DNA from 3 places in the Streptomyces sp. MS19 genome. Region 3 is predicted to be linked to each of the others. Evidence: riboswitches for the same ligand, from Rfam matches in the RefSeq annotation. Region 3 holds a riboswitch; each other region holds the start of a gene.

The links. Region 3 has a riboswitch for thiamine pyrophosphate ahead of thiC (phosphomethylpyrimidine synthase ThiC). Riboswitches for the same ligand answer to the same signal wherever they lie in the genome.
Region 1: linked by a shared signal. The riboswitch ahead of thiO (glycine oxidase ThiO) and the one ahead of thiC (phosphomethylpyrimidine synthase ThiC) in region 3 are both predicted to bind thiamine pyrophosphate.
Region 2: linked by a shared signal. The riboswitch ahead of ACL02R_RS24710 (thiamine ABC transporter substrate binding subunit) and the one ahead of thiC (phosphomethylpyrimidine synthase ThiC) in region 3 are both predicted to bind thiamine pyrophosphate.

The regions. Positions count from the first base shown of each region.
Region 1 covers NZ_JBJZOH010000002.1:45,927-55,758, forward strand. The annotation lists gene ACL02R_RS02745 (Rv2175c family DNA-binding protein) at 1-131, opposite strand, end outside; gene ACL02R_RS02750 (NAD(P)/FAD-dependent oxidoreductase) at 215-1,426, opposite strand; gene ACL02R_RS02755 (LacI family DNA-binding transcriptional regulator) at 1,486-2,592, shown strand; gene ACL02R_RS02760 (family 16 glycosylhydrolase) at 2,665-3,999, opposite strand; gene ACL02R_RS02765 (DUF305 domain-containing protein) at 4,129-4,746, opposite strand; gene ACL02R_RS02770 (DUF1996 domain-containing protein) at 4,791-5,696, opposite strand; TPP riboswitch at 5,929-6,040, shown strand; gene thiO (glycine oxidase ThiO) at 6,031-7,209, shown strand; gene thiS (sulfur carrier protein ThiS) at 7,206-7,433, shown strand; gene ACL02R_RS02785 (thiazole synthase) at 7,438-8,274, shown strand; gene ACL02R_RS02790 (hypothetical protein) at 8,348-9,442, shown strand; gene pknB (Stk1 family PASTA domain-containing Ser/Thr kinase) at 9,537-9,832, shown strand, end outside.
Region 2 covers NZ_JBJZOH010000036.1:23,713-33,544, forward strand. The annotation lists gene ACL02R_RS24695 (class I SAM-dependent DNA methyltransferase) at 1-30, shown strand, start outside; gene ACL02R_RS24700 (ABC transporter ATP-binding protein) at 38-1,087, opposite strand; gene ACL02R_RS24705 (ABC transporter permease) at 1,084-2,754, opposite strand; gene ACL02R_RS24710 (thiamine ABC transporter substrate binding subunit) at 2,730-3,818, opposite strand; TPP riboswitch at 3,855-3,960, opposite strand; gene rlmN (23S rRNA (adenine(2503)-C(2))-methyltransferase RlmN) at 3,995-5,104, opposite strand; gene ACL02R_RS24720 (phosphatidate cytidylyltransferase) at 5,138-6,094, opposite strand; gene frr (ribosome recycling factor) at 6,158-6,715, opposite strand; gene pyrH (UMP kinase) at 6,749-7,486, opposite strand; gene tsf (translation elongation factor Ts) at 7,684-8,520, opposite strand; gene rpsB (30S ribosomal protein S2) at 8,645-9,538, opposite strand.
Region 3 covers NZ_JBJZOH010000006.1:134,422-144,253, reverse strand. The annotation lists gene pip (prolyl aminopeptidase) at 58-999, shown strand; gene ACL02R_RS08905 (SDR family NAD(P)-dependent oxidoreductase) at 1,083-1,829, shown strand; gene ACL02R_RS08900 (cupin domain-containing protein) at 1,883-2,272, opposite strand; gene ACL02R_RS08895 (MFS transporter) at 2,269-3,708, opposite strand; gene ACL02R_RS08890 (TetR/AcrR family transcriptional regulator) at 3,765-4,457, shown strand; gene ACL02R_RS08885 (M23 family metallopeptidase) at 4,429-5,244, opposite strand; gene ACL02R_RS08880 (ArsR/SmtB family transcription factor) at 5,267-5,803, opposite strand; gene ACL02R_RS08875 (hypothetical protein) at 5,822-6,340, opposite strand; gene thiC (phosphomethylpyrimidine synthase ThiC) at 6,444-8,081, opposite strand; TPP riboswitch at 8,073-8,184, opposite strand; gene ACL02R_RS08865 (YibE/F family protein) at 8,259-9,590, shown strand; gene ACL02R_RS08860 (DUF5326 family protein) at 9,553-9,768, opposite strand.

The DNA of each region.
Region 1 (9,832 bases), on a different contig from region 3:
ACGGCGATCAGCTGGCCTTCCTTGACCAGCTGGCGCACACGGGTCACCTCGACGCCGAGCTGTTCGGCGATGTCGGGCAGGGTGAGCCAGGCGGGGACGAGAGCGTCGGTCTTCGCATCAATCTCGGTCACGCCCCCCAGCGTGCCATCTCCCGCCGACAGTCGTCAGCGGGGAGCCCTCCCCCCGGGGGAAGGACGGGTGTCCGGCGGGGGCGTCAGTCCGCGGTGGCCTTGTTCAGCGCGAGCCCCGGATCGGCGGCGCGCAGCGGGTCGAGGCGCGTGCCGCGGGCGATCAGGCGGCGGCCCTGGGCCAGGTCCCGGGGCCTGTCGACGGCCAGGACGGCGGTGGGCGTGCCGTCCGCGCGCAGCCACAGGACGGACCAGGCGCGGTCGCCCGCCGCCGGGTCGCCGCGCCGGACGAGGGTGTCGGCGGGGTCGTGCCGTCCGGCGTACTGCACGTAGCGGTCGAACTGCTCGGACCAGAAGTACGGCACCGGGTCGTGGACGGCGTCCGGCAGGCCGAGGATGTCGGCGGCGGCGGTGCGGGCACCGTTCAGCGCGTTGTCCCAGTGGTGGACCAGCAGCCGCCGCCCGTAGCGCGCGGACGGGAAGGACGCGCAGTCGCCGACCGCGTGGACGCCGGGGACCCCGGCGCGCAGGGCGGCGTCGGCGGCGACCGAGCCGTCGGCGGCGAGCGGGACGCCGGAGCCGCGCAGCCAGCCGGTGGCGGGCCGCGAGCCGACGCCGACGAGGACGGCGTCGGCGCCGAGGACCGTGCCGTCCGCCAGCTCGACCTCGCCGCCGCGCACGCCGGTCACGGGCGCGCCGGTGCGGAGCGTGACGCCCGCCTCCTCGTACCAGGCACGCATCGGCGCGGTGACCTCGGGCGGCAGCGCCCCGGCCAGGACGTGCGGCGCGGCCTCGACGACGGTGACGGGGCTGCCCGCCCTGGCGGCGGCGGTGGCGGCCTCGGCGCCGATCCAGCCCGCGCCGACCGCGACGACGCTGCCCCCGGCCTCCAGGACGGGCCGCAGGGCGCGGGCGTCGTCCAGGGTGCGCAGGACGTGCACGCCGGGGACGCCGGTGGTGCCGGGCAGGGTGACGGCGTCGGCGCCGGTGGCGATGACCAGTTCGTCGTACTCCAGCGGTCCCGCGTCGGTGTCGAGCACGCGGTCGTCCGGGCGCAGCGCGGTGGCGGTGCGGCCGAGGCGGACGTCGACGCCGAGCGCGGCGAGGTCCACGTCGAGGGGCGCGCCGTCGGCGGTGCCGAGCAGCACGGCCTTGGACAGCGGCGGGCGGTCGTAGGGCGCGTGGGGCTCGGCGCCGACGAGGGTGACGGCGCCGTCCCAGCCCTGTCCGCGCAGTTCGACGGCGGTCTGCACCCCGGCCAGTCCGGCGCCGGCGATCACGGCGCTGCGCTTCGTCACGTGCTCCACCCTACGAGGGCGCCGCCCGGCGTCACAACGACGAGGGTATAAAGGGCGGTGTGACGACGGACCACCGCTCGCAGCCCCGACCCGTGACGCTGGAACACGTGGCGCGCGCCGCGGGGGTGTCCCGGGCGACCGTCTCGCGCGTGATCAACGGCGAGGCGACCGTCGATCCCCGGCTGCGCAAGCTGGTCGAGGAGGCCATCACGCAGACGCGCTACGTGCCCAACCGCGCGGCCCGTTCGCTGGTGACGCGGCGCACGGACTCGGTGGCGCTCGTCGTCTCCGAGCAGGAACAGCGCGACATCACAGGCCCGTTCATCGGGCGCATCTTCACCGACCCGTACTTCGGCCGGGTGGCGGGCGGGCTGCTCGACGTGCTGCGCCCGCGCGGCGTGCAGGTGGTGCTGATGCTGGCGGACGACGAGGCGTCCCGCGCGCAGCTGCTCGGCTACCTCCAGCAGGGGCACGTGGACGGCGTGGTGCTGATCTCGTCGCACGCGGCCGATCCGCTGCCGGGCCTGCTCGCGGGGACGACGCTGCCCGCCGTGCTGGCGGGGCGCCCGCAGGCGGCGGCCACGGCGTCGCTGACGTACGTGGACTCCGACCAGGTGGCGGGGGCGCGGCTCGCGGCGGACCACCTGACGTCGATCGGCAGGCGGCGGCTGGGGACGATCGCCGGGCCGCAGGACATGCCGGTGGCGCAGGAACGGCTGGCGGGCTTCCGCGGAGCCCTTGAGGAACGGGGGCTGCGTGAGGTGGCCGTCGCCGAAGGGGACTTCACGCAGGCGAGCGGCGGTGACGGGATACGGGCGCTGCTGGCGCGGCGGCCGGACCTCGACGGGGTGTTCGTCGCGTCCGACCTGATGGCGCTGGGCGCGGTGACGATGCTGCACCGGCTGGGGAAGCGGGTGCCGGAGGATGTCGCGGTGGTCGGCTTCGACGACAGCAGTTCGGCGCTGGCGTCCGACCCGCCGCTGACGACGGTGCGGCAGCCCGTGGAGGAGATGGCCGCCGAGATGGCGCGGCTGCTGCTGCGGCAGATCGCGGGGGGAAGCACGGACGACGGCGACGGGGCCGACGGGGGTGACGGCGCGGCGCCGGAGCGGCCCTCGTCCTCCGTCCTGTTCCGCCCCGCCCTGGTGGTGCGCGGCAGCGCCTGACGCCGCACGGCACCGCACGGCACCGCCCCCGTCCCGCCCGGGGGGAGCCGGGCGGGACGGGGGCGGGATGGGTCACTGGTACACGCGGACGTAGTCCACCAGCATGCGCTGCGGGAAGACGGTCGAACCGTCCGGCGGTCCCGGCCAGTCGCCGCCGACGGCCGTGTTCAGGATGATGAAGAAGTCGTGGTCGAAGACCCAGGGCCCGACCGTCGTCTCCAGCTCCTCGCGGTCCACGGTGTGGATCACCTGGTCGTCCACCGTGAAGACCATGCCCTGGCTGTCCCACTCCACGGCGTAGACGTGGAAGCCGGCGCCCGCGGGCGTGGGCAGTTCGTACGACGAGCCGTAGCCGTTCCCGCCGTTGTACGCCGGGGCGTGCAGGGTGGAGTGGACGGTGTTGGGCTCGGAGCCTATGTGCTCCATGATGTCGATCTCACCGGTGTACGGCCACGGACGGCCCTCGTCGTAGAAGTCCGAGCCGAGCATCCAGAACGCGGGCCACATGCCGCGCGTGGTGGCGGTCTGGATGCGGGCCTCGACCCGGCCGTAGGTGAAGTCGAACTTGCTGTAGGTGTTGATGCGGCCCGACGTGTACTGGCAGGTGGTGCTGCCGCTCAGCGGGTCGGCGGGGCAGGACGAGCCGGGGGTCTCCTCGCGGCGCGACTCGATGACGAGGTTGCCGTTGCCGTCCAGGAGCGTGTTGCGGTTGTCCGTGTAGATCTGGAGCTCGTTGTTGCGCCCGTTGCCGGGGTCGGCGCTCCACTTGGTCTGGTCGGGGATGCTCCCGGCCGCGCCCTCGAACTCGTCGCTCCACACCAGGGTGGGCGGGTCGGCCGGGTCCGGCGGGACCGGGGGTGCCTCGGGCGCGCCGCCGGTGCCGTACACCTGGAACTCCCAGAGGGAGTAGCCGTACGGGCCGGAGCGCTGCGTGCCGTACATCCGGACGTAGCGCCCGGTGCCGCTGACGGCGATGTCCTCCTTGAAGCCGGTGCCGTTCGCCGTCTCGTGGATCGTCGTCCAGGTGGCGTTGTCGTCGGACACCTGGATCTGGTACGAGCGGGCGTACGCGGGGTCCCACTGGAGGACGACGCGGCTGATGTCGGCGGTGGCGCCGAGGTCCACGGAGATCCAGCCGGGATCGACCCAGCCGGTCTCGGCGTCAGTGGCCCAGCGGCTGGCGGGGTCGAAGTCGAACGCGCGCGCCGGGGTGCACTCCCAGCAGCTCCCGTCGTGCTGCGACGAGGAGGCCTGGGCGGGCTTGTTGTACGACAGCAGGACCTCGTCGGCGGCCGCCGAGGAGGGGCCCGCCAGGGCGACGAGGCTCACGACCGACGCGAAGGCGGCGGTCAGCGCTCCGGTGACGCGGCCTCGGCGCCGTCCGGTGCGTGGGGGGATGAGGTGCATGGTGGTGCTGTTCCTTTCCCGTGGGGGATGTGGGGGTGGTGGGGGTGGTGGGGTTCGGGCGGCCACGACGAGGGGCCGCCGGCGGACAGGCCTGAGGGGGGGTGGGGTGGTGGGGGTGGTGGGGTCCGGTCAGCCGCCGAGCGCGGTCAGTTCGTCGAGGAGCGCGGTGGCGGACGCGTCGAGGTCGGCGGCGAGCGCGACGGCCTCGGGCGCCTCCCCGGCGTCCTGCTCACCGTCCGCGACGGTGACGGTGTGTTCGAGGAACTCCCTGACGAGCGCGCGGGCCTGCGCTTCGAACTCCTCGCCGTCCGTCGCCTCAAGGGCGGCGAGTTCGTCCTCGGTCACCATGCCCGGCATGTTGTGCCCGGCGTGCGGGTTCGTGTACGGCACGCCGTCCGCTTCGAGGAGCCCGTGCAGCGTGGCGAGGTCCTCCTCGCCCGCCGCGGCGAGCCCGGCCGCGAACTCGCCGAACGCCGGGTCGGCGGCGCGTTCCGTCACCAGGTCGAGCACCGGGCGCACCTGGTCGGTCAGCGGGATCATCAGCTGGACCCAGGCCAGGTCCGTGAAGTTGAGGACGCGGTCCTCGTCGGCCACGGTCGCGCCGGGCGACGCGGGGGCGGGCGGGGCGGTGGCGGGCTCCGCCGCCGGGGCGCCGTCACCCCCGTCCGAACCGCCGCCGCAGCCCGCGAGGAGCACGGCGGCCAGCAGGGTGCCGGCCAGGACACGGGCTGTGGCGGCGGTCGTCATGGGGTGCCTCCGGTTCCGGTGGTCGGACGGTCAGGTCGGACGGGTCAGGACGGAGAGCCGTTCGGGCCGCACTTGATGATCGGGCGGATGCAGTCGCGCACGCGCCGTTCCATCTCGGCGGTCGGCCAGGCGTTGAAGAAGTCTCCGTGCATCGTGTATCCGGGTCCTGATGCGAGGCGGAAGTTGGAGGGGTCACCGTTCACGGGGTAGCGCAGTACCTGACGGAGCTTGGGCACGGCCACCGGGTGCGTGGAGGGGCAGGTGCCGCCCACGGGGTAGGCCATGTGGCTCTTGTGGTCGGGGGAGTCCAGGTCACGGCCGTTCCAGCACTGCGGGAAGTCGAGGTACGACTCAAGCGCCGTGCCGGCGGGGCAGTTGACGAAGTTCTGGGACGGGTTGACGTGCCCCGCGTGCAGACACGACCAGCGCGCGATGGTGCCCTCGGGGCTGGTGGCCATGGCGTTGCCCGCCACGATCTTCAGGCCCTGCGGCAGCGCCTGGGTGTTGGCGATCGTCTGGTCGTTGACGCCCTCGCCGAGGTAGTAGAACGTCGCGCTCTGCGGCTCCACCGGCTGGTCGTTCACGAACAGCGTCGGCACCCAGTAGGAGGACAGGTCGATCGCCGGGTCACAGGTGCTGTCCGAGGCCAGCAGGTCGCTCAGGTTCGTGTACGCGTCCGTCACGGTGCTCCCGAAGAAGCTGTGCGAGTGGGACGCGCCCGGCAGGCCGGGGAAGATGATCGGGTCGTCGGGGCGCCGGTGGCTGAACTCGCACTCGGCCACGAACTCGGCGACGCGGACGACGTTCGGTCCGACGGCCGCCTGCGACTGCTCGTTCTGGGCCGCGCGGCCCGTCGATCCGGTGAACAGCTGCGAGGCGACCACGGCCGCCACGGCCAGGACGGCCAGGAGCGCCTGCCATGGCGGGCGCCGGACTTGGGTCAGGTTCACGGGCTCTCCTTACGAGTGGGGGGTGACTTCCGCGCTGGGCGCGCGGCCGTCAGAGAGCGCTCTCTGAGGCCGGACACTAAGAGCGCCCCAAGAGAGCGTCAAGGAGTCCCGCACATTCCCGGAACTCGCCTGTCATTTCCCGGACATGGGGCCGGGACGCCGCCGGGACCGCCCCGCCGCCCGTCCCCCGCCCACCGCGCGCGGCCCCGGCGTACTACGCTGGCGGGCGAGCGTAAACACCCACGGGAGTCCGGCGCACCGGGCTGAGAGGGAGGCGGGCGGCCTCCGACCGTACGAACCTGATCCGGGTCATTCCGGCGAAGGGAGGAGTCGCGTGGACACGCGCGCACGCACGGCGGCCGGCGCGTACGACGCCGTGGTCGTCGGCGGCGGCGTCATCGGACTGGTGACGGCCTGGCGGGCGGCGGGGCGCGGGCTGCGGACCGCCGTCGCGGACGCGCGGCCGGGCGGCGGCGCGGCGCTGGTCGCGGCCGGGATGCTCGCGGCCGTCACCGAGCTGCACCACGGCGAGGAGGCGCTGCTCGACCTCAACCTCGCCTCGGCCGCCCGCTGGCCCGCCTTCGCCGCCGAACTGGCGGACGCGGCGGGCGCGGACGTCGGCCACCGCGCCCGCGGCACGCTCCAGGTGGCGCTCGACGCCGACGACCGCGCCCAGTTGCGGGAGCTGCGGCTCCTCCAGGAGCGCTGCGGCCTGGACACGCAGTGGCTGACGGGCCGCGAGTGCCGCCGCCTCGAACCGATGCTCGCGCCCGGCGTACGCGGCGGGGTGCGCGTGGACGGGGACCACCAGGCCGATCCGCGCCTGCTCGTGGCGGCGCTGCTGACGGCGTGCGAACGGGCCGGGGTGGCGCTGCACCGCTCGGACGCCGCCCGGCTCACCCTCGCGGGCGACCGCGCGACCGGCGTCGTCCTGGCCGACGGCACGCGGCTCGCGGCGGAGCGGACGGTCCTCGCGGGCGGCTGCCGCAGCGGCGACCTGGCGGGGCTGCCGCCCGGGGTGGCGGTGCCGGTACGGCCGGTGAAGGGGCAGGTCCTGCGGCTGCGCATGCCGGACACGCGGCAGCCGTTCCTGTCGCGGACGGTCCGCGCGGTCGTGCGCGGCGAGCAGGTGTACCTGGTGCCGCGCCGCAGCGGCGAGCTGGTGCTCGGCGCGACGGTCGAGGAGCGCGGCATGGACACGGAGGTGACGGCGGGCGGGGTCTACGGGCTGCTGCGCGACGCGCACGAGCTGCTGCCGGGACTGACCGAGCTGCCGCTGGCCGAGGCCCGCGCCGGGCTGCGGCCCGTGAGCCCCGACAACGCCCCGCTCCTCGGCCCGACCGCGCTGCCGGGACTGCACCTGGCGACCGGCCACGGCCGCAACGGCGTGCTGCTCGCGCCGGTCACGGGCGACGCCCTCGCCGAAGCGCTCACCACCGGCGAACTGCCCGCCGAAGCCCGCCCGTTCGGCGCGCGCCGCTTCGACCACGACCACCGGGAGGTACCCGTATGACCGGCCGCGAGGCCACCGGCGGCATCACGCTGTGGGTGAACGGGGAGGCACGCGCGTACGCCCCCGGCACGACGCTCGCCGCCGTCGTCGGTGAGCTGAGCCGCGCGCCGTCCGGCATCGCCGCCGCCGTCAACGAGGCCGTGGTCCCGCGCGGCCGGTGGCCGGTCACGGCCCTGGCGGACGGCGACCGGATCGAGGTACTGACCGCCGTACAGGGAGGCTGACCGCATGTCCGACCCCACCCCGGACACCACACCCGGCGCGACACCGGACGAGCCGCTGGTCCTCGGCCCGCTGCGGCTGGAGTCCCGGCTGATCATGGGCACGGGCGGCGCGCCGAGCCTCGCCGTCCTGCGCGACGCGCTCGCCGCCTCGGGCACGGGGCTGACGACCGTCGCGATGCGCCGCCTCGACCCGGGCACGCGCGGCTCGGTCCTCTCCGTGCTGCGCGACCTCGGCATCCCGCCGCTGCCGAACACGGCCGGCTGCTTCACGGCGGGCGAGGCCGTGCTGACGGCGCGGCTGGCGCGCGAGGCGCTGGGGACCGGCCTGGTGAAGCTGGAGGTCATCGCGGACGAACGGACGCTGCTGCCCGACCCGGTGGCGACCCTGGAGGCCGCCGAGACCCTGGTGGACGACGGCTTCACCGTCCTGCCCTACACGAACGACGACCCGGTCGTCGCCCGTCAGCTGGAGGAGATCGGCTGCGCGGCCGTCATGCCGCTCGGCTCCCCCATCGGCTCGGGGCTCGGCATCCGCAACCCGCACAACTTCGCGCTGATCACGGAGCGCGCCCGCGTCCCGGTGATCCTCGACGCGGGCGCGGGCACGGCGTCCGACGCGGCCCTCGCCATGGAACTGGGCTGCGCGGGCGTGATGCTCGCGTCGGCGGTCACCCGGGCGCAGCGCCCGGTGGCGATGGCGCGGGCGATGCGGCACGCGGTGGAGGCGGGCAGGCTGGCCCGGCTGGCGGGCCGTATCCCCCGGCGGCACTTCGCGTACGCCTCCTCGCCGGTGGACGGGATGGCCGCGCTCGATCCCGAGCGTCCGGCGTTCATCTCCTAGCTATACGATCCGGTGCACCTGGCCGAGAGTGAGGTGCCGGGTGCACCGCGCATCGCTCCCCGGGGGGACCCGTATGTCCACTGCTCCGCCTCCGCCGTCCGACCCCGACAGACCCGCGCCGCCGGTCACCGGCGTCCCCGGCGCCGTCACCCCTTCCCCTTACTTCCCGGCCGCACCTCCCGCCGCGTACGGATGGCGGCCGCCGGTGCGGCGGAACGCGGACCTGGGGCTGATCGCCCTCTGCCTGAGCCTGCCGGCGTTCCCGCTCGGCCTGGTGCTCGGCGTCCTGGCGCTGGTCAGGGGCGAGCGGGGCGACAGGACCGGGCGGGGGCGGGCGGTCGCGGCGATCGCCGTGACCGGCGCGCTGATCGCCGTGCTCGCGGTGGTGATACCGGCGGAGGCGTTCGACCGGCCCTCGCGCGACGAGGTGACGGCGCGCGGCACGGGCGAGACGGTGCTGCTCGACGACCTGGTCGCGGGTGACTGCTTCGACGCGTCGCTGCCCGCCGGGGAGACCGGCGACGTCGACCTGGAGGTGACCCGCCGCGCCTGCGACGTCCCGCACATGGCCGAGGTCGTCGGCACGGTCACGGTGGCGGCGGACGGCGGGCGGAGCGACACCGAGACGGCCGGCGCGTGCCTGCCGCTGGTCGGCCCCTACGTCGTGGACTTCTGGGAAGTGCCGCTCGACGCCGCCCTGTTCTTCTACACGGACCGGGTCACGTCCGGCGGGCGGCAGGACGTGCTGTGCACCCTGGAGCTCGGCACCGGTGAGCTGCTGACCGCCCCGCTGCGGGGCGACCGCGCGGACTTCGACGCCGAACAGCTGGCCTATCTGGACGCGACCGGCCCGCTGGAGGCGGAGATCTGGGACCAGCCGGTCCCCGGGGACGGCCTGTCCGTCCAGCGCGCGTGGGCGCGGGAGATGGCCGAGGCGGTGGAGGCGGACGGCGCGGCGCTCGCCGCGTACGGCTGGTCGGCTCCGGCGGCGCCCGCCGTCGAGGCGCTGGTCGCGGCGCGGGAGGCCGGGGCGTCCGCCTGGGACGACGCGGCGGCGGCGGACGGCCAGGAGGCGTTCGAGGCGGCGGTGGCGGCGGCGTACGACCGGATCGGCATCGGTGAGGAGTGGGACGCGCGCGCGGCGCTGGGGCTGACCCTCGGGGAGTGACGGCCGCTCGGTTCGTCACCGTTCCGTTCCGGTACGGCCCCGCGTTCGCGGCGGCGGGCGGGGGCCGTTCGGGCGGCTCGTAGACTGGGGCGTCGTGGACACCACACTTCACGACCCGCTGATCGGACAGCTCCTCGACGCCCGCTACCGGGTGGACGAGCGGATCGCGGCGGGTGGCATGGCCACGGTCTACCGGGGGTTCGACACCCGGCTCGACCGCGTCCTCGCGCTGAAGGTGATGCATCCGTCCCTCGCGGCCGACGCCGCGTTCGTCGAGCGGTTCATCCGCGAGGCCAAGGCGGTCGCGCGGCTCGACCACCCCAATGTCGTCGGCGTCCTGGACCAGGGCACGGACGGCGCGTACGTCTTCCTGGCCATGGAGTACGTCGC
Region 2 (9,832 bases), on a different contig from region 3:
GTGACCGCGCGCCGCCGCGCGGACGCCTGAGCCGGGCTCAGCCTGGCAGGACGACGACCTCGGCCGCGTCGAAGGCGTACCCCACCTCCGCGCCCTCCTCCGGCGCGTCCCGCAGCGGGCAGGACGCCTCCAGCGGCGTCCCGTCCCCGCACTCAAGCAGCACCATGACGTGGTCGCCCCGGAAGCTGCGCGCCCGCACCACCGCGCGCCGCTCCCCGTCGGGGACGCCCAGAAGCACACCCGACGGCCGCACCAGCAGCCGCCGTTCGCCGTCCGGGGTGCCGGCCGGCACGGGGACGGGCCCCCACGGCATCGCCCCGACGCCCTCGCGCACCACGGCGTCCGCCACGTTGCGGAAGCCCAGGAAACGCGCCACGAACGCGTCGGCGGGCCGCCGCCACACCTCGACCGGCGTGCCGGTCTGCGCGATGCGCCCCTCCCGGGTGATCACCACGCGGTCGGCCAGCGCGAACGCCTCGGCCTGGTCGTGCGTGACGGCCAGCACCGTCGTCCCCAGGTCGCGGAAGAGCTGCCGCAGCTCCACGACGAGCCGGTCCCGCAGGTCGCGGTCGAGCTGGCCGAGCGGCTCGTCCAGCATCAGCAGCCGCGGCCTGGGCGCCAGCGCGCGGGCGAGGGCCACCCGCTGCTGCTCGCCGCCCGACAGCGAGCCGACCGCGCGGCGCTGCGCGCCCGGCAGGCCGACCAGGTCGAGCAGTTCGGCGACGCGGCGCTCGGCCTCCCGGCGGGGCACCTTGCGCATGCGCAGGCCGAACGCGATGTTCCCGCCGACGTCGCGCTGCGGGAACAGCTGGTGGTCCTGGAACATCAGGCCGACCCCGCGCCGGTGCGCGGGCACGCCCGCCTGGTCCTGCCCGGCCAGGCGGACCGTCCCTGCGGCGACGCCGGTGAGGCCCGCGACGGCGCGCAGCAGCGTGGACTTGCCGCTGCCGCTCGGGCCGAGGACGCACACCGTCTCGTGCTCGGCGACGGTGAGGCGCACGTCCTGGAGCGCGGTGCGGGAGGCGGCGCGGCCGCCGTACGCGACGGTGACCCCGTCCACGGCGAGCAGCGGGTGCGAGGCGGTCATGGCGTCGTCCTCTCGGCGGGACGCAGGCGTTCGAGGGCGAGCAGCGTGACGGTGCACACCAGCATCAGGACGGCGCTGAGGGCCATCGCCTGCCCGTAGTTGAGGGCCCCGGGGCGGCTGAGCAGCCGGGCCACGGCGACCGGCAGGGTGGGGTTGTCGGCGCGGGCGATGAAGACGGTCGCGCCGAACTCGCCCAGGGACACGGCGAACGCGAAGCCCGCCGCGACGAGCACCGCGCGCCGTACGAGGGGCACGTCCACCTCGCGCCACACCCGGGCGGGGGACGCGCCCAGCACGGCGGCCGCCTGCCGCAGCCGGTCGTCCACGGCACGCAGCACCGGCAGCAGGACGCGCACGACGAAGGGCACACCGACCAGCGCCTGCGCCAGGGGGACGAGCAGCCAGGACGACCGCAGGTCGAGGGGCGGTTCGTCCAGCGTGATGAGGAAGCCGAAGCCGACCGTCACGGCGGAGGTGCCGAGCGGCAGCATCAGCAGCGCGTCGAAGCCGCGCAGCAGGCGGCCGCCGCCGCGCCTGGCGAGGGCGGTGGCGGCGAGCGCGCCGACGAGCACCGCGATGGCCGTGGCGACGGCGGCGTAGCGCAGCGAGGTGCCGACGGCGGACCAGGGGGCGGTGACGAACGTGCCGCCGTCGGTGGTGAACAGCGAGCTGTAGTTGCCGAAGCCGTAGCCCCCGCCGGGCACGGACAGGGACCGTTCGAGCAGCACGCCGAGCGGGAGGAGCAGCAGCAGCGCGATGACCGTGAGGACGGCGCCCAGCGTGACGCGTTCCGCGGCACCACGGGGACGGCGGGCGGTCGTCGCCGGGTCCACGAGACTCAGCGCGGACTCCGTCCTGCGGGTGAGCAGCGCCTGCACGCCCAGCAGTACAGCGACCAGGGCGAACTGGAGAAGGGTGAGCACGGCGGCGGTCGGCAGGTCGAGCAGCTGCGCGGTCTGCCGGTAGATCTCCACCTCAAGCGTCCCGTTGCGCGGCCCGCCCAGGATCTGGACCACACCGAAGGATGTGAAGGTGAACAGGAACACCATCACGGCTGCCGACGCCACCGCCGGGGTCAGCGCGGGCAGCGTGACCCGCAGCCACGCCGCGCGCCGCGTGGCGCCCAGCATGCGCGCCGCCTCCTCCTGGCGCGGGTCGAGCTGCGACCACAGGCCGCCGACGATGCGCACGACCACCGCGAAGTTCAGCGACGCGTGCGCCAGCAGGATCGCCCACACCGACTCGTCCAGGCGCACGCCCCACCAGTCGTCGAGCAGCCCGCCGCGCCCCACCAGCGCCAGGAACGCCGCACCGGTCACCACGGTCGGCAGCACGAACGGCACGGTCACCGCCGCGTGCAGCACCCGCCGCCCGGGGAACCGCAGCCGGGCGAACGCCCACGCCGCGGGCAGCCCCACGGCCAGCGTCAGCAGCGTGGACGCGGCAGCCTGCCAGACCGTGAACCACAGGATTCCGGCGGTGTCCCCGTCGCCCAGCACCTCGCCCACACGCCCGAGGTGCCAGGCGCCGTCCTCCCGCAGCCCCTGCCCGACGATCGCGGTCACGGGATACAGGAAGAAGACGGCGAGGAACGCGACGGGCCCCGCGAGCAGCGCGAGCCGTACGGCGGTGGCCCGGCCGGTCACCTGACGACCAGCGAGGTCCACTCGTCGATCCAGCCGTCACGGCCCTCGGCGATCTCCGCCGGGTCCATCGTCACCGGATCGTCCACGGTGACGCCGTACCGCGTGTACTCCTCGGGCAGCGCCGCGTCGGGCAGCACCGGCGAGACGAACATCTGGAGCGGCATGTCCTCCTGGAAGTCCCTGCCGATCAGGAAGTCCAGCAGCGCGCGGCCCCCCTCGGGGTTCTGGGCGCCCGCCAGCAGCCCGGCGAACTCGACCTGCCGGAAGCAGGTGCCCGTGGACACACCGGTCGGCGCCTCGTCCGGCCGCTCCTCGCCGCCGTAGACCACCCCGGCGGGCGGGCTGGAGGCGTAGGAGACGACCAGCGGCCGGTCACCGCCCTGGCCTGAGCCGGAGAACCGCTCGTTGTACGCCTGCTCCCAGCCGTCCACGACCTCCACGCCGTTGTCGGCGAGCTGCTGCCACCAGTCCTGCCAGCCGTCCTCCCCGAAGGTCGCGACGGTCGCCAGGAGGAAGCCGAGGCCGGGCGAGGACGTCGCGGCGTTCTCCACCACGAGCAGGTCGCGGTAGGCGGGGTCGGTCAGGTCGGCGAACGTCTCGGGCGGGTCGATGCCCTCCTCGGCGAACCACGCGCGGTCGTAGTTGACGCAGATGTCGCCGGTGTCCACGGGCGTGACGCGGTTCTCGCCGTCGAGGCGCAGCTGAGCCGGTATCGCGTCCAGGCCCGCCGCCTCGTACGGCTCGAACACGTCCTCGTCGAGCGCGCGGGACAGCAGCGTGTTGTCCACGCCGAACAGCACGTCGCCCTGCGGGTTGCCCCGCGAGAGCACCGCCTGGTTGACGACCACGCCCGCGTCGCCGCCGCGCAGGACGTTCACGTGGTAGCCCGACTCCTCCTCGAAGCGGGCGAGGACGTCGTCGGAGACGAGGAACGAGTCGTGCGTGACCAGCGTCACCTCGCGCGAGCCGGCGCCGTCACCGCCCTCCGACCCACCGCTGCCGCCGTCGCCGTCGCTGCCGCAGGCGGTGACCAGGCAGAGGCCGAGGGCAAGACCGCATATGCCCAGTGTCGCGGTGCGCTTCATGGTGCCGCCTTCTTGGCGCGGGCGCGCGCGGGCAGCACGAGAGTGGTTCCGAACTTCCTACCCGGCATGACCCGGGCGAGGTTCGAGGGTCTGCGGCCGTTGCCGCACTCTCAGCGCTGCGAGCGCTCCCCTGTCGGAAAGATGAAAAACTACCGGCCAACGATAGCAGCCGCCGGTCAGACCCGCTCCGTCGCCGCCAGCTGCCCGCAGGCCCCGTCGATCTCCTGGCCCCGGGTGTCCCGCACCGTCACCGGTACGCCGTGCGCCTCCAGCGCGGCGACGAACGCCCGCTCGTCCTCCGGACGCGACGCCGTCCACTTCGATCCGGGCGTGGGGTTCAGCGGGATCAGGTTCACGTGCGCGCCACGCCCCTTGAGCAGCCGGCCCAGCCGGTCGGCGCGCCACGCCTGGTCGTTGATGTCCCTGATCAGCGCGTACTCGATGGAGACGCGGCGGCCGGACTTGTCCGAGTAGTCCCAGGCCGCGTCGAGGACCTCACGGACCTTCCAGCGCGTGTTGACCGGCACCAGGGTGTCGCGCAGCTCGTCGTCCGGCGCGTGCAGCGACACCGCGAGACGGCAGGAGAAACCCTCGTCGGCGAAGCGGCGCATGGCCGGGACCAGGCCCACCGTCGAGACGGTGATCCCGCGCTGCGACAGGCCCACGCCGTGCGGCGCCTCGTCCGTCAGGCGGCGGATCGCGCCGGTCACCCGGCGGTAGTTGGCCAGCGGCTCGCCCATGCCCATGAAGACGATGTTCGACAGCCGCGCGGGGCCGCCCGGCACGTCGCCGTCACGCAGCGCCCGCATGCCGTCCACGATCTGGTGGACGATCTCGGCGGTCGACAGGTTGCGGTCGAGCCCCGCCTGCCCGGTGGCGCAGAACGGGCAGTTCATCCCGCACCCGGCCTGCGACGAGACACACATGGTGACCCGGTCCGGGTAGCGCATCAGCACCGACTCGACCAGCGTGCCGTCGTGCAGGCGCCACAGCGTCTTGCGGGTGGCGCCCTCGTCGCACTCGATGTGCCGCACCTCGGTCATCAGCGGCGGCAGCAGCGCCGCCGCGAGCCGCCCGCGCGCCGCGGCGGGCACATCCGTCCACTCCGCCGGGTCGGCGGTCCAGCGGCCGAAGTAGTGCCGCGACAACTGCTGTGCGCGGAACGGCTTCTCGCCCAGCGCCACGACCGCCTCGCGGCGCTCCTCGGGCGTGAGGTCGGCGAGGTGCCGCGGCGGCTTCTTGGCGCCGCGCGGCGCGATGAACGTGAGCTCTCCAGGTGCAGGCATGGTCCTGCCAGTGTCGCAGATCGCCCGGCCGGCTCAGCCCGCGCCGACGAAGGCGAGGAACAGCAGCCACACGACGGGCGCCGTGGGCAGTATCGAGTCGAGCCGGTCCATGATCCCGCCGTGCCCCGGCAGCAGGGACCCCATGTCCTTGATGCCGAGGTCCCGTTTGATCATCGACTCCCCCAGGTCGCCCAGGGTCGCGCTGACCGAGACGCCGAGGCCGAGCACCAGCCCCTGCCACCACGTCCCGCCGTCGATCAGCAGCGGCATGACGACCGCGCCGGCCGTCATCGCGAACGCCACCGCGCCCGCCAGGCCCTCACGCGTCTTGCCGGGGCTGATGCGCGGCGCCAGCTTGTGCCGCCCGAAGCGCCAGCCCACCGCGTACGCGCCGGTGTCGCTGATCACCGTCAGCAGCAGGAACGTCAGCACGCGCCACGAGCCGTCGTCCGCGCTCAGTATCAGCGCCACGAACGTCGCCATGAACGGCACGTACAGCGCGACGAACACCCCGGCCGTCACGTCCCGCAGGTAGTTGTCCGGCGGCCGGAGCATCCGCCACACCAGGACGGCCACACCCGTCAGCGCCATCGCGATCCACGCGCCCTCGGAACCGCCGAGGTAGCCGGCCACGACCATGGCCGCGCCGCCCACCGCCAGCGGCGGGAGCGGCACGTGGATGTTCTTGCGCTCGGCGAACCGCGTGGACAGCTCCCACAGGCCGACGACGACGGCCACCGCTATGACGCCCACGAAGACCGGCTTGTAGACGAAAAGCGCGGCGACCACCACCGCCCCGAGGCCGAGCCCGACCCCGACCGCCGCGCGCAGGTCACGGCCCGCCCGCTTCCTGGGCTGCTGCTCCGTCATAGGCCGAGTCTGCGCCGCCGGGACCGGTTCGCGCGCGGGACCCGCCGGGGCGGGCGGCACGGCCTGGGGCTGCGCGACGTAACCGGTGGCCCGGGGCGGTCCCCAGGATGAATCGTTCACGGGAGGGTGCGTCCTCGTCCTCACTGTGCGGGCACCGGCCGGACCCGGCCGGCCGGGTCGGGGTCAGACTTCGAGCAGCTCGGCTTCCTTGTGCTTCAGCAGCTCGTCCACCTGGGCGACGTACTTCGCGGTGGTGTCGTCCAGCTCCTTCTCGCCGCGGCGCCCCTCGTCCTCACCGACCTCGCCGTCCTTGACGGCCTTGTCGATGGTCTCCTTCGCCTTGCGGCGGACACCGCGGATGGAGATCTTGGCGTCCTCGCCCTTGGTGCGGGCCACCTTGATGTACTCGCGGCGCCGCTCCTCCGTCAGCTCGGGGAAGACGACGCGGATGATGTGGCCGTCGTTCGTCGGGTTGACGCCGAGGTCCGAGTCGCGGATGGCCTGCTCGATGTTGCGCAGCGCCGACTTGTCGAACGGGGTCACCACCGCCATCCGCGCCTCCGGCACGGAGAAGGAGGCGAGCTGCTGGATCGGCGTCTTGGTGCCGTAGTACTCGGCCACGATCTTGTTGAACATCGCCGGGTGCGCACGGCCGGTACGGATCGCGGCCAGGTCGTCCTTGGCGACGCCTACGGCCTTCTCCATCTTCTCCTCGGCTTCGAGGAGGGCTTCTTCGATCACCACGTGCTCCTGGTTCGGTGTGTGGGAGGCTGCTCAGGCCCGGCGGCCCTGGCTGTTGACGAGTGTGCCGATCTTCTCACCCTTTACCGCACGGGCGATATTGCCTTCCGTGAGCAGTTCGAACACCAGGATGGGCAACTGGTTGTCCCGGCACAGGGTGATGGCGGTCGAGTCGGCGACCCGCAGATCGCGTGTGATCACCTCGCCGTAGTCCAGGGCGTCGAACCTGACGGCGTCGGCGTTCTTCGCGGGGTCGGAGTCGTAGACCCCGTCCACCCCGTTCTTACCCATCAGCAGCGCCTCGGCGTGGATCTCCAGGGCGCGCTGGGCGGCGGTGGTGTCGGTGGAGAAGTAGGGCATGCCCATACCGGCGCCGAAGATGACGACCCGGCCCTTCTCCAGGTGCCGCACGGCCCGCAGCGGGATGTACGGCTCGGCGACCTGGCCCATCGTGATGGCGGTCTGCACGCGGGAGTCGATGCCCTCCTTCTCCAGGAAGTCCTGGAGGGCGAGGCAGTTCATCACGGTGCCGAGCATGCCCATGTAGTCGGAGCGCGCCCGGTCCATGCCGCGCTGCTGCAACTCGGCGCCGCGGAAGAAGTTGCCGCCGCCGATGACGATCGCGATCTGCGCGCCGTCCCGCACGACAGCGGCGATCTCCCGCGCCATCGTGTGGACGATGTCGGGGTCGACACCGAGCCCGCCGCCGCCCGCGAAGGCCTCTCCCGACAGCTTCAGCAGAAAACGCCGCGGTTTGTCGTCCTGGTTCATGGCACTCTCCTCGGGCACACACCAAGGAGGCCACTGCCGGCGGTTCCGTGTGCGGTTCCGTCCGTGCGGTGGCCTCCTCGTCACAACTACGGTCGTCCCGGCCGGTGCACAGCCTGCGGCCTGACGGACTTCCGCCCGACAATAGCCGGGCGGAGTCCGTTCCGTCGCCGACGGCGCGGCGGCGCGAGGTGGCGGGGTCAGGCGCCGACGCGGATGCGGGCGAAGCCCTTGAGCGTCACACCGGCCTCGGTCAGGACCTTGGCCACCGTCTTCTTGTTGTCCTTGGCGAAGGGCTGGTCGAGGAGGACGTTCTCCTTGAAGAAGCCGTTCACCCGGCCCTCGACGATCTTCGGCAGGGCGCCCTCGGGCTTGCCCTCCTCGCGCGCGGTGGCCTCGGCGATGCGGCGCTCGTTCTCCACCGTCTCGGCCGGGATGTCCTCGCGGCTCAGGAAGCCGGGGGCGAAGGCGGCGATGTGCTGCGCGACGTCCTTGGCGGCCTGCGCGTTCTCCTGGTCGAGCTCGACCAGGACGCCGACCTGCGGGGGCAGATCGGGGCTGGTGCGGTGCAGGTAGGAGGCGACGTAGGCGCCGGAGAACTGCGCGAAGCGGTCGAGGACGATCTTCTCGCCCAGCGACGCGTTCGCCTCGTCCACGTAGGTCTGCACGGACTTGCCGGGCTCGATCTCGGAGGCGAGCAGGGCGCCGAGGTCGGCGGGGGCGGTGGCGAAGACGTGCTCCGCGATGGCCTCGGCGACGACCTGGAACTTCTCACCCTTGGCGACGAAGTCCGTCTCGCACTTCAGCTCGACCAGGACGCCGCGGGTGCTGTCCTCGGCGAGGCGCACGACGACCGCGCCGTTCTCGGCGGTGCGGCTCTCGCGCTTGGCCACGCCCTTCTGGCCCTTGACGCGCAGGATCTCGACGGCCTTGTCGACGTCGCCCTCGGCCTCGTCGAGCGCCTTCTTGCAGTCCATCATGCCGGCGCCGGAGAGCTCACGGAGCTTCTTGACGTCGGCGGCGGTGAAGTTCGCCATGGTTACTGGATTCTCTTCCGGAAGTCGATCGGATCGCTTGGCACTCGCCCGGCCGGGCGCACGGGGGGCGGGCGGTCTGGACCGCCCGCCGCCGCCGTACGCCCGGCCGTCGCTCTGTTCCGCGTCAGGCCTGCTCGGCGGGGGCCTGGGCCTCCTCGGCCGCCGGGGCGGTGGCCTCGGCAGCGGGCGCCTCGGCAGCGGGGGCCTCGGCAGCGGCCGGCTGCTCGCCGGCCTGCTTCTCCTCGGCGCGCTCCAGCAGCTCACGCTCCCACTCGGGCAGCGGCTCGCCGGCGGGCTTCCCGCCCTCCTTGGCCTCGGTGGCGACACCGGAGCGGGAGATCAGGCCCTCGGCGACGGCGTCCGCGATCACACGGGTCAGCAGCGTGACGGAGCGGATCGCGTCGTCGTTGCCCGGGATCTTGTAGTCGACCTCGTCGGGGTCGCAGTTGGTGTCCAGGATCGCGACGACCGGGATGTTGAGCTTGCGGGCCTCGCCGACCGCGATGTGCTCCTTCTTGGTGTCCACGATCCAGACGGCGCTGGGCACCTTCTGCATGTCGCGGATACCGCCGAGGGTGCGCTCCAGCTTCGCCTTCTCGCGGGAGAGGACGAGCAGCTCCTTCTTGGTGAGACCGGAGGCGGCGACGTCGTCGAAGTCGATGGCCTCCAGCTCCTTGAGGCGCTGAAGCCGCTTGTGGACGGTCGAGAAGTTGGTGAGCATGCCGCCCAGCCAGCGCTGGTTGACGTAGGGCATGCCGACGCGGGCCGCCTGCTCCGAGATGGCCTGCTGCGCCTGCTTCTTGGTGCCGACGAACATGACCGTGCCGCCGTGGGCGACGGTCTCCTTGACGAACTCGTAGGCGCGGTCGATGTACGACAGCGACTGGAGCAGGTCGATGATGTAGATGCCGTTGCGCTCGGTGAAGATGAAGCGCTTCATCTTCGGGTTCCAGCGGCGGGTCTGGTGCCCGAAGTGGACGCCGCTCTCCAGCAGCTCCCGCATCGTGACGACGGCCATGGCCGTTCTCCTTGTGACGCTCGGTTGTCAGCGCCGCCCGGCCGGGCGGCGCCCCTGACGCCCCGGCGCGCTGAGCCTGGAGCCGCCGCGCGCGGCGGGCGGTTCCGAGGACCGAGGTGCGCGGCCACCGAGGCGCCGGAGCCGGGTGGACCGGCCGGCGGGCGCCGGGGTGGCGGGGCATGCGAGGTCGATCCGGGGCTGCCGGATCGCCACCAGAAGTGTACGGGACGGGGAGGACCCGGGGCGACAGAGCGCTCACGCACGGATGGTCACCCGCAGGGGTGACGGAGTTGT
Region 3 (9,832 bases):
AACAGTGCTGTTATATAAGCGCTGTCACGATATGGCACGGGCAGAAGGAGCGGACACATGGGCGGAACCAGCGGCATGCTCGACGTGGGCGACGGCAACCACATGTACTGGGAGGTCCACGGCAATCCGGCCGGCAAGCCCGCCGCCGTCGTCCACGGCGGTCCGGGCTCCGGCCACAACCCCGCCGGACTCCGCCGCTTCGACCTCGACCGCTACCGCGTCGTCCTCTTCGACCAGCGCGGCTCGGGACGCAGCACCCCCCACGCGAGCGACCCCGCCACCGACATGCGGCACAACACCACGCCCCACCTGATCGCCGACATGGAACGCCTCCGCGCCCACCTCGGCATCGACCGCTGGCTGCTCTACGGCGGCTCCTGGGGCTCCACGCTCCTCCTCGCGTACGCCGAGGAGCACCCCGAGCGCGTCTCCGAGATCGTCATCGCCAGCGTCACGACGACCCGGCGCTCCGAGATCGACTGGCTCTACCGGGGCGTCGGCCGCTTCTACCCCGAGGCGTGGGACCGCTTCCTCGCGGGCGCGCCCGGCACCCCGCGCGACGGCGACGTGGTGGGGGCGTACGCGCGGCTGCTGGAGGACCCGGACGAGGCGGTGCGCGCCAGGGCGGTGGCCGACTGGTGCGCGTGGGAGGACGCGGTGCTGTCCGGCGAGACGGCGGCGGGCGGCCCGGCGCCGTTCGGCGGCCGACCGCCCGCCGACCGCGTCGCGCTCGTCCGCATCTGCACGCACTACTTCTCGCACGGCGCGTGGCTGGAGGAGGGCGCCCTGCTGCGGGACGCGCACCGGCTGGCGGGCATCCCCGGCGTCCTGGTGCACGGGCGGTTCGACATGGGCGGGCCGCTGGGGACGGCGTGGGAGCTGGCGAAGGCGTGGCCGGACGCGCGGCTCCTCGTCACCGAGGGCGCGGGGCACCTGGGGAACGAGGAGAGCCGCGCGTATGTCTCCGCGGCCCTCGCGGAGTTCGCCGAGCGGGGTTGACAGCGGTTTACAGACATCGCGCCGGGAACGCGATGTCCGGCCGTCGCCGGTGCCGGGCGGCGCGCGCAAGCAGGATCGTCCGCATGAAGGAGAACGAATTCGCGGGCCGTACGGCCCTGGTGACCGGTGGCGGACGAGGCATCGGCGCGGCGGTGGCGCTGCGCCTGGCGGACAGCGGCGCGGACGTCGTCGTCACCTACCTCAGGGACAAGGACAGCGCGCAGGCTGTCGTGGGAGAGATCGAGCGGCTCGGGCGGCGCGCGTACGCCGTCCAGGCGGACAGCGCCGACCCGGACGCGGGCGAGCGCGCCGTGGCGGCGGCGGTCGAGCACACGGGCCGCCTCGACATCCTGGTGAACAACGCCGCCGCCTTCCCGGTCGGCGACCTGGCGGACCTGGACGCCGCCGCGTTCGAGGCGACGGTCGCGGCGAACATCCGCACCCCCTACCTCGCCTCACGCGCCGCCGCGCGGCACATGGCCGAGGGCGGGCGGATCATCAGCATCGGCAGCAACGTGGCCGAGCGCACCGTCTTCCCCGGCTTCACGCTGTACGCGCTGAGCAAGTCGGCGCTCACCGGCATGACCAAGGGCCTGGCCCGCGACCTCGGGCCGCGGGGGATCACCGTCAACCTTGTCAGCCCCGGCGCGACCGACACGGACCTCAACCCGGCGGACGGGCCGAACGCGGCGACGATCAACGGGTTCACGGCCCTGGGACGGTTCGGGACGCCGGACGAGGTCGCGAGCACGGTGGCGTTCGTCGCGTCCGCCTCGGCCGCGTACATCACCGGCGCGACGCTGCACGCGGACGGCGGCTTCACCATCTGACACCCGCGCCCCCCGCATGGCCCGGCGGTCTCTCCCGCCGGGCCACACGCGGTTCAGGGGACGCGCTTCTCCAGCCGCGTGCCGTCGCGGCGCGTGACCGACATCAGCTCGCTCGGCTCGTCCAGTCCGATGCGGTGCCAGCGGCCCCGGGCGACGACAACGCCCTCCCCCGCGCGCAGCCGCACCGTCTCTCCGGCGTCGTCGTCGCCCGTTCCCCTGAAGTGGAGGCGTACGCCGCCGCGCAGGCAGCACACCGCCTCGTCCGCGTCCGGGTGCATCTCCCAGTGGTCGGCGTGGACATCGGCGTCGGTCTCCACGCGGAACGCGGCGAGCTGCCAGGCGTCGGAGCCGTCGCCCGTCATCCGGCGCGCGGCGGCGTGGACGCCGCCGTCGGGCTGGAAGCGCAGCGCCGAGGCGAAGAGGTCGAAGGGCGGTGTGGTCATGAGGGGATTCCTTCCAGTCGTTTCTCCGAAGGGGCGGCGGTCCCGCCGTCCCGGTGGCGCCGGGGCAGTACGGCGACCGCCACGGCCGCCGCGACCACGAACAGCGCGGCGGCGGCAGCGAGGCCGAGCGCGTAGCCGTCGTTGAGCGCGCCGGGTCCCGTGGCCGCGCCGGTGCGGTGCGCGGCGACGGTGGCGAGCGCCGCCAGGCCGACGCAGCCGCCCAGCTGGCGCGAGCTGTTGAGCAGGCCGGACGCCATGCCCGCCTCCCGGGCCGCGACGCCGGTGGTCGCGGCGGCGGCGACCGGCGCGAGGACCAGCCCCGCGCCCGCGCCGGTGACGACGGACGGGCCGAGCACGTCCGTCAGGAAGCCGCCGTCCGGACTGATGGCCGCGAACCACAGCAGGCCGGCGGCGGCCAGCAGGGCGCCGGGCACGAGCGGCGCGCGCGGGCCGCGGACGGACGTGACGCGGATGGCGGCGAAGGTGCCCGCGACCATGGCCGCGGAGAACGGCAGGAACGCCAGGCCCGTCGCCGCGGCGCCCATGCCGAGGACCTGCTGCATGTAGAGGGACACGAACCAGAACGCCGTGAACTGCCCGGCGGCGGCGAGGAACACGAGGACGTTGGCCCCCGCGACCCAGCGGCTCCGCAGCAGCCCGAGGCGCAGCAGCGGCGTGGACGACCGCGACTCGGCGAGGACGAAGGCGGCGAGCAGTACGGCCGCGGCGGCGAGCGTCGCCCACGTGACCGCCGAGCCCCAGCCCTCGGCGTCGGTGCGCACGACGCCGATCACCAGCAGCCCCGTTCCGCCGGTCGCGAGGACGGCGCCGAGCACGTCCATCCGCTCCCGCGCGCCGTGCCGCGCGTCGGCGGGCACACCGGCGGCGGTCAGCGCGAGGGCCGCCGCGACGACGGGCAGGTTGACGAGCATGACCCACCGCCAGCCCGCGTACTCGGTCAGCAGCCCGCCCGCCAGGACGCCGAGCGCGCCGCCCGCCGCGTTGACGGCGCTCCACACCCCGAGCGCGCGGACGCGCCGGGGCCCTTCGGGGAAGGTCGTGGTCAGCAGCGCGAGCGCGGCGGGGGCGGCCGCGGCGGCCCCGAGGCCCTGCCCGGCGCGCGCCGCGACCAGCTGCCAGGGCGCCTGCGCGAGGCCGCCCGCCAGTGAGCACAAGCCGAAGACGGCCAGGCCGCCGACGAACACGCGGCGCTTCCCGTACAGGTCGCAGGCGCGGCCGCCGAGCAGCAGGAAGCCGCCGAACGCGAGGGCGTAGGCATGGACGACCCACGACAGGCCGAGCGGCCCGAAGCCGAGCGTGGCGCGGATCGCGGGCAGGGCGACGTTGACGACCGACATGTCGAGTGCGAAGACGAACTGGGCGACGGCCGCGGCGGCCAGCACCGCGCCGGGGCGTCCCCTTGCGTTTCTGTACATGTATAAAAAATAGCCCGGGAGCCCGCCGCTGTCGATGCCGGGGGGATCATGAGGACATGCCGCCACCGTCCGAACCCCGCAGAACGCCCGGCCGCCCCCCGCGCATCAGCCGCGACGAGGTCGTCGGGACGGCACGCCGGATCGTCGACGAGGAGGGCGTGGACCGGCTGACCATGCGCCGGCTGGCCAAGGAGATCGGCAGCACGCCCATGGCGCTCTACCACCACGTCCGCGACAAGGACGAACTGCTCGTCCTCCTGCTGGACGACTACGCCGCCCGCGAGCTGCGCCGCCCCGACATGCCCGCCGCGCCGCGCGACCGCGTGGTCGCCGCCGCGGACGCGATCCACGGCGCGCTCGCCGCCTGCCCCTGGATCGTCGAGGTCCTGACCGCCGACGACCTGATGTCCGCCTCCGCGCTGTGGTTCGTCGAGCAGATCATCGACGGCCTGGTCGCCGCCGGGCTGTCGCCCGAGCAGGCCGTACGCGGCTACCGCGCGATCTGGTACTACACGGCCGGGGAGATCGTCGTGCGGACGGCGGCGGCCGGGCGGCGCGCGGCGGGGGGCGACACGTACCGGGAGCGCGCCTTCGCCGCCGTCGACCCGGGCGAGCTGCCCCGCCTCGCGTCGGTGGCGGAGCGCTGGCTGCCGCTGACCGCCGAGGACACCTACGCGGACGGCCTCGCCGCCCTGGTGGACGGCCTGCTCGCCGGCGGGGTCAGCGGGCGGCCGGCCCGGGGGCGGTGAAGCGTTCGCGCGCCGCCGGGACGCCGATGCCGTGCCAGCGGAACGGGATGCCGCGCGCGAGGCGCAGGTCGGCGGAGTCCATCAGCTGGAAGTGCAGGTGGGGCTCGGTGGAGTTGCCCGAGTTGCCGCAGCGCGCGAGGAACTGCCCCGCGCGGACGCGCTCGCCCGGCCGGACGGCCAGGGAGCCGCGCCGCAGGTGGGCGTACAGGGCGTAGGTGCCGTCGCCGAGGTCGAGCAGGACGTGGTTGCCGACGATCCAGTACGGGCCGCCGAGGGTGCGGAAGAGGCCTTCGGCCAGCAGGTACGCCATGGCGGGCCACGAGTTGCGGCTGAGGTGGTCGCGGCGGCGGTGCCCGGCGCGGACGACGGTCGCGTCCGCCACCGCGTACAGCGGCTCGCCGTACGCGGGGAAGGCCGCGTTCCGGCGCGTCGGCGGCCACCAGCCGAACGACGGGCGGGGCCGGTCGTCACGCTCGGCGACGATGTCGATCGCGTACGCCTGCCCGAGCGCCCGGGTGCCGTGGCTGGGGACCTTGTCCGCCGGGCTGTTCAGCGCGGACCAGGTGCCGGTGACCGGCGGGGCGACCGCCACGGGCTCCGGTGCGGCGGCCGGTCCGGGCACCAGCTTCCGTGCCAGGGGTGGCAGCAGGACGGCCAGGACCAGCGCGGCCCAGGTCACCGGTTCGAGGGCGGGGGTGTCGGTGAAGGCGTCGGCCACCGCGAGGACGATGAACGCCCACCACAGCGCCTGCCCCAGCGTGGCGAGTATGCGGGTCAGGGCGTGCATCGTTCAGTGCTCCTTGCCTTGCTCAGGACAGCGCGGCGGAGAGGACCACGAGCAGGGGCACGACCCGCTGCGGCGGCACCTCGTGCCGTCCTCTGGCCGCCGCGTGCAGCCAGCCGGCGGTCGTCAGCAGCCGCAGGTGGTGGTAGATCTGGCCGCTGGTGCCGAGCCCTTCCAGGGCGGTCAGCTCGGCGACGGTCCGCCGCCCGGCGAGGATCTCGCGGAGCAGCCGCAGCCGCACGGGGTGCCCGAGCGCCGCGAACACGTCGGCGGTGTCCGTCCATTCGGCCGCCAGCAGGTCGCCCGTCGTCCGGCCCCACTGCCACTCGACGTGCTCGTCCGTGGGCAGCCGGACCGCGCCGGTGAACAGCACGCCGCCGTCGGGCGTCCCGGGGTCGTCCGCCATCAGGGACTTGAGCGCCTCCAGCGCCCAGAAGGGGTCCCGGGACGGCGGGGTCCCCTCCGCCCCGCCGTCCCCGGGCGTCCGCGGGGACGGCGCGTCCCGCCGCTCCAGCTCCGCCACACGCCGTTCCAGCGCGGCGACGCGCTCGTCCAGGTCCATGGTTGCGATATTACGTAATTACGTAGCTCTTGTAAAGCGCCGCCCGGGGCGCAGCAGCCCTTTGGACTCCATCAGGGACACGAACGCGGCGGTCTGCCGCTCGTCCAGCGCCGACGCGGGCAGCGCCATGGCCGCCGCCGGGTTGACGCGCAGTATCCAGAAGTCACCGACCCGCCTCACCCGGCGGAACGTCCCCCACGCCTTGGCCCTGGACACCCCGGGGCCCCGCACCTGGTACTCGGTGTCGGTCATGGTCACCGTCACCTCGGCCGGGCCCGCCAGGTGGTCGGCCAACTGGCGGCGCACCAGGGCCCGCTGGAGCAGGAAGATGACCAGTCCGGCCATGGCGATGACCAGCCCGGGAACGTACACCGCGCCGTCCGCGGCCCCCGCAGCCGCCGTCAGCAGTCCGCTCGCGAGGAGCGCACCGGCGGCGAGCCTGTTGAACACGTGGGCCGCCCGGTGGCAGGCGCGGTAGGAACGCAGCGCCAGGCGTGGTGTGCTGGTGAATGTCGCGACGATCGGCTGGGCTGCCATTCGGGCTCCAAGTGGGTGTCGGGTCAACGAAAGTGACCGGAGTATGACACCGCCGCCCGGTCCGGCGGGAGCGACCGCCGGACCGGGGTGGAGCGGGGTGGGCTCAGTCCGTCAGCGGCAGGTAGACGCGGTTGCCGGAGCGGGCGAACTCGGCGGACTTCTCGGCCATCCCGGCCTCCGCCTCCGTCATCTCCCGCAGCGTGCCGCCGTGTTCGCGCCTGATGTCCTGCGAGATCTTCATCGAGCAGAACTTCGGGCCGCACATCGAGCAGAAGTGCGCCGTCTTCGCCGGTTCGGCGGGGAGCGTCTCGTCGTGGAACGCGCGGGCGGTGTCCGGGTCGAGCGCCAGGTTGAACTGGTCCTCCCAGCGGAACTCGAAGCGCGCGTCGGACAGGGCGTCGTCCCATGCCTGGGCGCCCGGATGCCCCTTGGCGAGGTCGGCGGCGTGCGCGGCGATCTTGTACGTGATGACGCCGGTCTTCACGTCGTCCCGGTTCGGCAGGCCGAGGTGCTCCTTCGGCGTGACGTAGCAGAGCATCGCCGTGCCCCACCACGCGATCATCGCCGCGCCGATGCCCGACGTGATGTGGTCGTACGCGGGCGCGACGTCCGTCGTGAGCGGCCCGAGCGTGTAGAACGGCGCCTCGTCGCAGATCTCCTGCTGGAGGTCGATGTTCTCCTTGATCTTGTGCATCGGGACGTGCCCGGGGCCCTCGATCATGGTCTGCACGTCGTGCGCCTTCGCGATCGCGTTCAGCTCGCCCAGCGTGCGCAGTTCGGCGAACTGCGCCTCGTCGTTGGCGTCCGCGATGGACCCGGGCCGCAGCCCGTCACCCAGCGAGAACGTGACGTCGTACGCGCGCAGGATCTCGCACAGCTCCTCGAAGTGCGTGTACAGGAAGCTCTCCTGGTGGTGTGCCAGGCACCAGGCCGCCATGATCGAGCCGCCGCGCGAGACGATGCCCGTCTTACGCCGCGCGGTCAGCGGTACGTATCGCAGCAGAACGCCCGCGTGGACCGTCATGTAGTCCACGCCCTGCTCGGCCTGCTCGACCACCGTGTCGCGGTAGATCTCCCATGTCAGCTCCTCCGCCCTGCCGTTCACCTTCTCCAACGCCTGGTAGATCGGCACGGTTCCCACCGGTACGGGCGAGTTGCGGAGAATCCACTCGCGTGTCCGGTGAATGTCGCGGCCCGTGGACAGGTCCATGATCGTGTCGGCGCCCCAGCGGGTCGCCCACGTCATCTTCTCCACCTCCTCGTCCACGGACGAGGTGACGGCGGAGTTGCCGATGTTGGCGTTCACCTTCACCAGGAAGTTCTTCCCGATGATCATCGGCTCGGACTCCGGGTGGTTCACGTTCACCGGCAGGACGGCCCGGCCCGCCGCGATCTCGTCGCGCACGAAGGCGGGTGAACGGTTCTCCCTGAGCGCCACGTACTCCATCTCGGGGGTGATCTCCCCGCGCCTGGCGTACGCCAGCTGTGTGACGGCGGGCGTCCCGTCGGCCCGCCGCTCCTCGATCCACGCGCCGCGCAGCGGCGGCAGGCCGCGGCGGACATCGGTCTCGACCTCCGGGTCCGTGTACGGACCCGAGGTGTCGTACAGCGTGACGTCGGTCCCGTCGGTCAGGTGCACGCGGCGCACCGGCACCCGCAGATCGGGGCGCGAACCGGTGAGATATCCCTTGTGTGATCCGATGGCGGACACGTCGGACGTGCGTGTGTCGTGCGAGGTCATTCGACCCACTCCCTACGCCGGCATTACCCGGTAACAGGTTCGGCGGTCGGCGCGGCTCCAGCGCCCTCTCAGCCCCGTGCCCGGAGCTCCCGCGATGTGCTTGGTCAGCGGTCCCACGCTAGCCCGCGCCGGGGTGTGCTGAACAGGGCGCCGTGATTCTTACGCGATGATCGGAGCGTGAGCCGACTCGACGACCAACCACCGGGCCCCCCGCACCCCCCGGCGCACGGGCACGCGCACGGGCACCAGCACGGCCCCGCCGCGCCCGTCTCGGCACGGCTGCGCAAGGTGATAGCGGCGGTGCTGATCCCGTTCGCCGCCGTCATGGCCGCGGGGCTCGTGCTGCTGTGGCCCGGCGGGACACCGGAGCAGGACGGGCACACGGGCGTCGGCTTCGACCAGCAGACCGAGCAGGCGCGCGTCACCGAGGTCACCGAGACCCCGTGCGAGGAGCTGGGCGTGCAGGTGCCGCGGGGCAACCCCGGCGCGTGCGAACGGGCCACCGTCGAGGTCACCAGCGGCCCGGACGCCGGACGCACGTTCACCGAGGTCGTGCCCCCCGACGCGACGCAGCGGTTCGACGTCGGCCAGGAGGTCGTCGTCGCCTACGCGCCCGACGCGCCCGAGGAACTCCAGTACAGCGTCCGCGACGTGGACCGGCAGCTGCCGATCCTGCTGCTCGCCGCGATCTTCGCGCTCGCCGTCGTCGTGGTCGGGCGGCTGCGCGGGCTGCTCGCGCTCGTCGGGCTCGGCGTGAGCTTCTCGGTGCTGACCCTCTTCATCCTGCCCGCGATCCTCCACGGCTCGAACCCCTTGGTCGTGGCGGTGATCGGCGGCAGCGTGATCATGCTGACCACCCTCTACCTGACCCACGGGGTGAACGCGCGTACCTCCGTCGCCGTCCTCGGCACGCTCGTGTCGCTGCTGCTCATCGGCGCGCTCGGCTCGCTGTTCATCGGCTGGGCGCACCTGACCGGCAACACCGACGAGCAGACCGGCCTCGTCCACAGCCTCTACCCGGGCATCGAGGTGCGCGGCCTGCTGCTGGCGGGCATCCTGATCGGCTCGCTCGGCGTGCTGGACGACGTCACCGTCACGCAGACGTCGGTCGTGTGGGAGCTGAAGCAGGCCGACCCGTCGGCCGGCTGGCTCACCCTCTACCGCTCGGGCATGCGGATCGGCCGCGACCACATCGCCTCGGTGGTCAACACGCTGGTGCTGGCGTACGCGGGCGCCGCTCTGCCGCTGCTGCTGCTGTTCATGATCGCCCGGTCGGGCGTGAGCAGCGTCGCGTTCAGCGAGCTGGTGTCCGAGGAGATCGTGCGGACCCTGGTCGGGTCGATCGGCCTGGTGGCCTCGGTGCCGGTGACGACGCTGCTGGCGGCGCTCGTGGTGAACGCCGACCGGCCGTCGTCGGCACCGGCACCCGCACCGGCCCCGCTGCCCGCCCAGGCGGGCGGCGGCGGGACGGCTACCAGCCGCCACCGGAGGAGGAAGAGGAGGAGGTGACCTTCCTGACCACGAAGATCAGCAGCGCCACCAGCGCGGCGAACAGCAGCACACGGAACAGCAGCCCGACGACCCATGCGAGCACCGTGACCAGAATGCCGCCGAATACGACCAGGGCGATGGCGGGGATGGCGATCCACCGTACCCACCATGGCAGGGTCTTGAACGCTTCCTTCATTTCTCCGGGGCTCCTGTTCGACAGCGTCGGTATCGGTACATGCGCGCTCCGACGTGTCCGAGCT